2 linked regions of the Crateriforma spongiae genome follow. The protein of the gene in region 1 binds, or shares a complex with, the protein of each later gene. Links are inferred from orthologs where the notes say so. Each region holds a gene or a part of one and is shown on either strand. Other genes may lie near its edges.

Region 1 (3,204 bases):
CGAACGCATTGGCAACGGCGTCGCGGCCAGCGACGTCGATGCGGCTGCCCGCAATGTGATCGAAGCGGCGGGGATGGGCGACGCGTTCAAGCATGGGCTGGGGCACGGAATCGGGCTGCAGATCCACGAATCCCCCCGGATGGCGTCGGTCAGCCCGCAGGTGTTGTCCAGCGGGATGGTCGTCACGGTCGAACCCGGTGTCTATTTCGAAGGCGAATTCGGCATCCGAATCGAAGATGACGTCTTGGTGACTGATTCCGGGTGCGAAGTGCTAACGCGACTGCCCAAGGGCCTCGATGATTGTCGGCTGATTCTGTAAAGTCTGCGATCTGATCTTTTGGGGCCACAGCGCCGATACTGTTTCGCCACCGGAGCCCAAAGGGGCTGGGGCGGCCCGGTCGGGGCACCCACCACGAAGCCTCGCGCTGCTGAAAATCATCCGTGGCTTTTCCCGTCACCTCCGCGATAGAACGATAAAGAATGAGCAAGGGAGAAAAGTCAAACACCGGCGTGTTTGACATCGATCGCATCCGTCAAATCGTCCAGTTGATGGAACAGCACGAGCTTGGCGAAGTCGATCTTCAGCAAGGCGACGAAAAAATCAAACTGTGCCGTGGGGTTGCCCCGGCTGCCGTGCCCGTTGCTGCACCGGCACCGGTCGCGGCTGCACCGGTCGCGGCTGCACCGGCCGCGGCGCCTGCCGATGCATCGGCCGACACGTCGGGCACGATCACGATCAACGCGCCGATGGTGGGTACTTTCTATTCACGCCCCAATCCCGAATCGGAAGCGTTCGTCAAAGTCGGCACGGTGGTCAGCCCCGATACGGTGTGTTGCATTGTCGAAGCGATGAAGGTCTTCAACGAAATCCCCGCCGAATGCAGCGGCAAGATCGTCGAAGTGTTGGCCCAAGACCAACAAGCCGTCGACTTTGGCAAACCGTTGTTCCGTGTCCAGCCGCTGGACGGTTGAAGCAAAACCTGACGTTCTATGTTTAAGAAAATTTTGGTCGCCAACCGCGGCGAAATCGCGCTGCGCGTGATCCGCGCTTGTCGTGAAATGGGCATCACCAGTGTCGCCGTCTTCAGCGAAGCCGACCGTGATTCGATGCACGTCCAATTGGCCGACGAAGCGTACTGTGTCGGTACCGCTCGCAGTGCCGACAGCTATCTGCGGATCGATCAAATCATCGCGGCTGCAGAAGTTTCCGATGCCGACGCGGTCCACCCGGGCTACGGCTTTCTGTCGGAAAACGCCCACTTCAACGAAGTCTGTCGTGAAAGCGGATTCGAGTTCATCGGCCCCAGTGCCGATGCGATGCGCAAACTGGGTGACAAAAACACCGCCCGGTCAATCGCCATCGCCAATGAAGTCCCCGTCGTTCCGGGCAGCGACGGGTTGATCGAATCGGACGACGTGGCACGACAGACCGCGGCGGAAATCGGCTATCCCGTATTGATCAAAGCAACCGCCGGTGGTGGCGGCAAAGGGATGCGGATCGCCGAAAGCGAAGACGTTTTGGCCAGTGCATTGAAAGCCGCCCGGAACGAAGCTGCTGCGGCGTTCGGCAACGGTGGGGTCTACCTGGAAAAGTTCATCGATCGCCCACGCCACATCGAAGTCCAAGTCATCGCCGACACCCACGGCAACGTTTGCCACTTGTTCGAACGTGATTGCAGCGTTCAGCGTCGGCACCAAAAGCTGATCGAAGAAGCACCTTGCAGCACGCTGACGCCCGAGCGACGCGACGCAATTTGCCAAGCGGCGGTGCGGATGATTCGCGGTGCCGATTATGCCAACGCGGGAACCGTTGAATTCATCGTTGACCAAAACAACGATTTCTATTTCATCGAAGTCAACGCTCGGATCCAAGTCGAACACCCGGTCAGCGAACTGGTCGCCGGCGTGGACTTGATCAAAGAACAGATCCGCGTGGCCGCTGGCCAACCGCTGTCATTCAAGCAAGAGGATCTGGTCTGCACCGGGACGGCGATCGAATGTCGCATCAATGCGGAGAATCCGGATCGCAATTTCCAGCCTTCACCCGGCCGAATTGAATCGATGTTTGCCCCCGGCGGAATGGGCGTCCGTTTCGATTCGCACGTCTACGCGGGCTACACCGTGCCGCCACACTACGATTCGATGATCGGCAAGCTGATCGTGCACCGCCCGACGCGTGAAGAAGCGATCGCCACGATGCGGCGTGCTTTGGCGGAACTGCAGATCAAGGGCATTTCCACCACGGCGTCCTTCCATGATGTCGTGCTGGGGCACCCCGAGTTTGTGGCTGCGACCATCGATACGAAGTGGGTCGATCGCGAATTCCAAAAGCCCTGATCAATCGGTCGTGGTTCGATCGATTTAAAATCGCTCGGTCGACGCTTCGGTGTCGGCCGAATCGGATCCAGCGGCGTCCAACGCCGCGATCCATTCTTGCGGTTGGTCACCGAAGTCTTTGCCGGTGGCGTCACGCAGCGAGTTGACTGCCAAACGCTGGGTCGACGGGTCGCTGTCATTCAATGCGATGCGTAGCGCGTCCACGGCGACCGGAGATTGAAATCGTCCGAGTGCGGCGATCGCGGAATTGCGGACATCATCATCGGGGTCGGCGTTGACCGTGGTGGCCAACAGCCGCGCCGCTTCCTCGTCACCCCGTTTACCCAGCCCACGACAAGCTTCCATTCGGACTTTGAAGTCGTCGTCATCCAGGCCCTTGCGCAACAGGTCCAATCCGTTGGCTTCGTCGGCACGGCCCGCGGCGACGACGGCCAACCGCCGCATTTCCGCGCTGGGGTCGTGTTCGTAAATCTTGTCCAGTTCACTTAGCCAATACTGTTGGCGATCGGCGGTCATCCGGGCAATGCCACCAGCGACGTCCTGCAGTTCTTGGTGTCTTTCAAAGTCGGTGATGCCCAACTGACGGTCGTCGCGCCATTCCTTCATCACAAAGTACGGATTGACCTTTTTCAACGCGTACAGCGGTCCGTCGTGACAACCCGGTGCGATCGTCATGATCGTGCCAAGCAGAACGGCGGATCGTATCGCGAAACCGAGGCGAATGGCCTTAGCAGGACGACTCGGTTCGATTCGGCTGCGGATCATGCGTGAATCAAGGCTCGTGAAGGAACGCGTTAGGGAAGGTCCGTCGCCAAGGCAACGCGACCGTTTTGCGATGTAGCAAACCACGATGGCTGCCTCCAAGGG
Region 2 (3,247 bases), on another replicon or contig:
CGGCCAAGAACTCCAAACGATCCCGAATCCACCGCCGCCGGTGTTCGAAGGATTGGCCAGTCAGCGGGTCTTCACCGCACAAAAACGCCCGGCGGACGCAGCGTTGTACCGCGTGAAAGACTTGTACCTGGGCAGGATCCGCGACTTCGTAGCGTGGTTTTCGAGGCATCAATCCATTCCCTGTTTGTCAGTCGAGTCAACCGATCGTACGCATCGGAGGCCGGAAAGGCAAATAAATTGGGTGGCCCCTTTTGAGAAACGCGGCGTCAGCGTTGTTCGTTGGAAGGTTCAGGCCGCGATGGTGCGAAGGGTGGCCAAGAATTGGTCGATCGATTGGACCCGCTTTTCGACGCTGGGTTGCAAGGCGTGCATGATCAGACGTGCCAGTTTGGGGTCTAGGTCGGGGGCACGTTCCAGGATCGGCGTGGGTTCGGTGGTGTCGTGCTGCAACGCCGCTTTGCCGGTGACGACTTCGCCCTGCCAGGGGTGCTGCATCGTGCACAGGCAGTAACACGTGACGCCCAGCGAAAAGATGTCGACCCGTTTATCCGTCGGCCGACGCCGCACAATTTCGGGCGACATGTACAACGGCGTCCCGGTCCGGTTTCCCGGTGCCATGAACGGCGGCGTTGCGGGGACCGTCAAACCAAAATCGATCAGCTTCAGTCCGCTCATGTCGGGCAAGCAAATGTAATTCCGTGGACAGATGTCTCGGTGGATGTATCCCTGGTCGTGGACGTATTTCAGCGATTCGGCCATGTCGCGAATCAACGTCGTTTCGATGCCGGCAATCAGGTGTCGCTGCTTTTTGACGATGATTTGTTGCAGGCTCGGCCCCTCGATGTACTCCATGATGATCACCGGTTGCCCCTTGGGCGTGACCCCGGCTTCGTAGGTTTCGACGATCTTGGGATGATGCATCGAAAGGGCGATTTCCGCTTCGCCCGGCTTCTTGAGCCCTTTGAACCGTGCTTCAAACTGGTCGTGTTTCTCGACATCCAGCAATTTGACGCCGACCATCCGATCCGTCTTGTGGTCCTTGGCGACGTAGAAGGAACTCATGGTGCCCACGGCACTCGTCCGCATCCGCTCATAGCGGGTGTCGACGTCGATGACCTGGTGCTTTTGAGAGGAACCGAAAGCGTTCCGGATGGAATCAAACAGACCCATAGCGTTGATTCTGGTGCCAAGAATGGATTCGGATCTATCAGTCGCGGCCAGCCTACTTGCCGCAGTAGTCGATCGCCCGCGCGATTTCCGTTTTCAGGTTCTTTCGTTCGACGATGCGGTCGATGTAGCCGTGTTCCAGCAGAAATTCGCTGGTCTGAAATCCCGGAGGAAGTTCGATCCCGATGGTCGCTTTGATCGTTCGCGGCCCGGCAAATCCGATCAACGCTTTGGGTTCGGCGAATACCAAATCGCCCAACGACGCAAAGCTGGCCGCCACACCGCCCATCGTCGGGTTTGTCAGGACACTGATGAACAGGCCGCCGGCTTCGTCGTACTTGGCCAGCGCCGCGGTGACCTTGGCCATCTGCATCAGTGACAGGATGCCTTCGTGCATTCGCGCACCACCGCCGGAACCGCTGACGATGATCAGGGGCAGATTGTGGGCGGTGGCGTGTTCGACCAGGCGGGCCAATCGCTCGCCAACCGCACTACCCATGCTGCCCATGATGAATGCGCTGTCGGTGACGGCAAACGCGACGCGACGTGCCCGGACCATGCCCGTGCCGGTGACCACCGCATCGGACAGCCCGGTTCGTTTCTGTTCGCTGACCAGTCGGTCGGAATAGGGGCGGCGGTCGGCAAATTCCAGCGGGTCGACCGATCGAACTTGGTCGTTCATCGGCTCGAACGTGCCTTCGTCAAGCACTTGTTCGATCCGCTCGCTGGCGGACACATAGAAATGGTGTTCGCACTTCGGGCAGACGTTCTGCCGTTGCTGGATTTCCTTTTTGTAGATTGATCCTCCGCACCCCGGGCACTTCAGCCAAAGGCCTTCCGGGACGCCTCGTTTTCGCGGCATGCTGGGCGGATCGACGGACGCGTCAGGCGTTCGGGGCGTCGAAGACAAATTCGGACTCGCTGTGGCCATGGACACTCGGACGGATCGTTGGGAATCGACAAGTCAGCCACTTTAGCAAAGCATTTTCAAAAATGCTGCTGCAAATCGGGCTTCGCCCCGGCGTCGGCCAGCGACTACCGTGAATGAGAGCTCGTCGGGCCGGCGTCAGGTCGAACCGGCCCCGGGGCATGCTAGACTGGTCGGTCGTGTTCGGCCGGGCCGTCGTGGCGGTGTTGCAATTTAGGTATTTCGCTGGGGCGACTGATAAGCCGATGGATTTTCACTGTCTGGGGACCGCCGGGTATCACCCCAACCGGTCCCGGCATACGTCTTGTTACTGCGTGCCCCAGTGTGGATTGGTATTGGATGCCGGCACGGGCCTGTTTCGGCTGACCGAATTGATCGAGACGGATCATCTGGACATCTTGATCAGCCACGCCCATTTGGACCACATCGCCGGTCTGACTTTCTTGCTGGATGTTTTGCATTGTCGTTCCGTCGCCGGACGGCCGGTGGATCAGGTGCGTGTTTTCGGTGAGGCGGCCAAGCTGGACGCCATCCAGACCCATTTGTTCGCGGATTTGATTTTTCCCGCTCCTTTGGACGTTCAGTGGGTGCCGATCGACGAAACCCCCGAATTTTCCGCCGCCGGTGCGACGGTATCTTGGCGTCGCCAGCCGCATCCCGGCGGTTCGGTCGCCTATCGGCTGGACTGGCCGGCGGTCGCGTCGTGCCAGGCCAAGCGTTTGGTTTATGCCACCGACACGTCGGGGCTGACTGACCCACAGGACATCGCCTGGTTCGGTGGCGATTCCGACATGGCGGGCGGTCTGCCGGCGGATTCGGGTGTCGGAGCAGCGGCGTCGGTGCCGGATCTGATGGTCCACGAATGCTATTTTCGAGACACGCATCGCCAGTGGGCTGAGAAAACCGGACACAGTTGGACCAGCCGGATTGCCGAACTGGCCGCGTTGATTCGTCCGCAACGGTTGCTGTTGACCCACATCAACCCGCTGGACGAAAGCGTCGATCCGGTGGACTCGGAGAAAATCCGAAAAACGTTTTATGGCGAACTGATGATCGCCCAAGACGGTCTGAAAGTGTCGTTCTAGAACCGGGGTTGAAATATTCGCCCAAAAAACCAACCGGAATTGAAGTCACAGGGGCCAATTCCGTCTT

Evidence for each region.
Region 2: the proteins of accC (region 1) and accD are in contact, whole or in part, in a solved structure (PDB 8UXZ), measured with the Escherichia coli proteins. The link is inferred for Crateriforma spongiae from one-to-one orthologs.

What each region holds. Positions count from the first base shown.
Region 1 is NZ_JAAXMS010000001.1:995,049-998,252, forward strand. Bases 285-3,163 are described here. They hold accC (acetyl-CoA carboxylase biotin carboxylase subunit), read left to right. Parts: upstream 285-990; coding sequence 991-2,337; downstream 2,338-3,163. Other genes in these bases: HFP54_RS03760 (M24 family metallopeptidase), read left to right, coding at 285-319; accB (acetyl-CoA carboxylase biotin carboxyl carrier protein), read left to right, coding at 481-972; HFP54_RS03775 (HEAT repeat domain-containing protein), read right to left, coding at 2,362-3,012. Outside these bases: more of HFP54_RS03760, read left to right, coding at 1-284. UniProt on the Escherichia coli protein: This protein is a component of the acetyl coenzyme A carboxylase complex; first, biotin carboxylase catalyzes the carboxylation of the carrier protein and then the transcarboxylase transfers the carboxyl group to form malonyl-CoA.
Region 2 is NZ_JAAXMS010000003.1:563,137-566,383, forward strand. Bases 127-3,048 are described here. They hold accD (acetyl-CoA carboxylase, carboxyltransferase subunit beta), read right to left. Parts: upstream 2,030-3,048; coding sequence 1,223-2,029; downstream 127-1,222. Other genes in these bases: HFP54_RS10230 (hypothetical protein), read right to left, coding at 127-169; HFP54_RS10235 (serine/threonine protein kinase), read right to left, coding at 289-1,170; HFP54_RS10245 (MBL fold metallo-hydrolase), read left to right, coding at 2,341-3,048. In the rest of the region: more of HFP54_RS10230, read right to left, coding at 1-126; more of HFP54_RS10245, read left to right, coding at 3,049-3,180.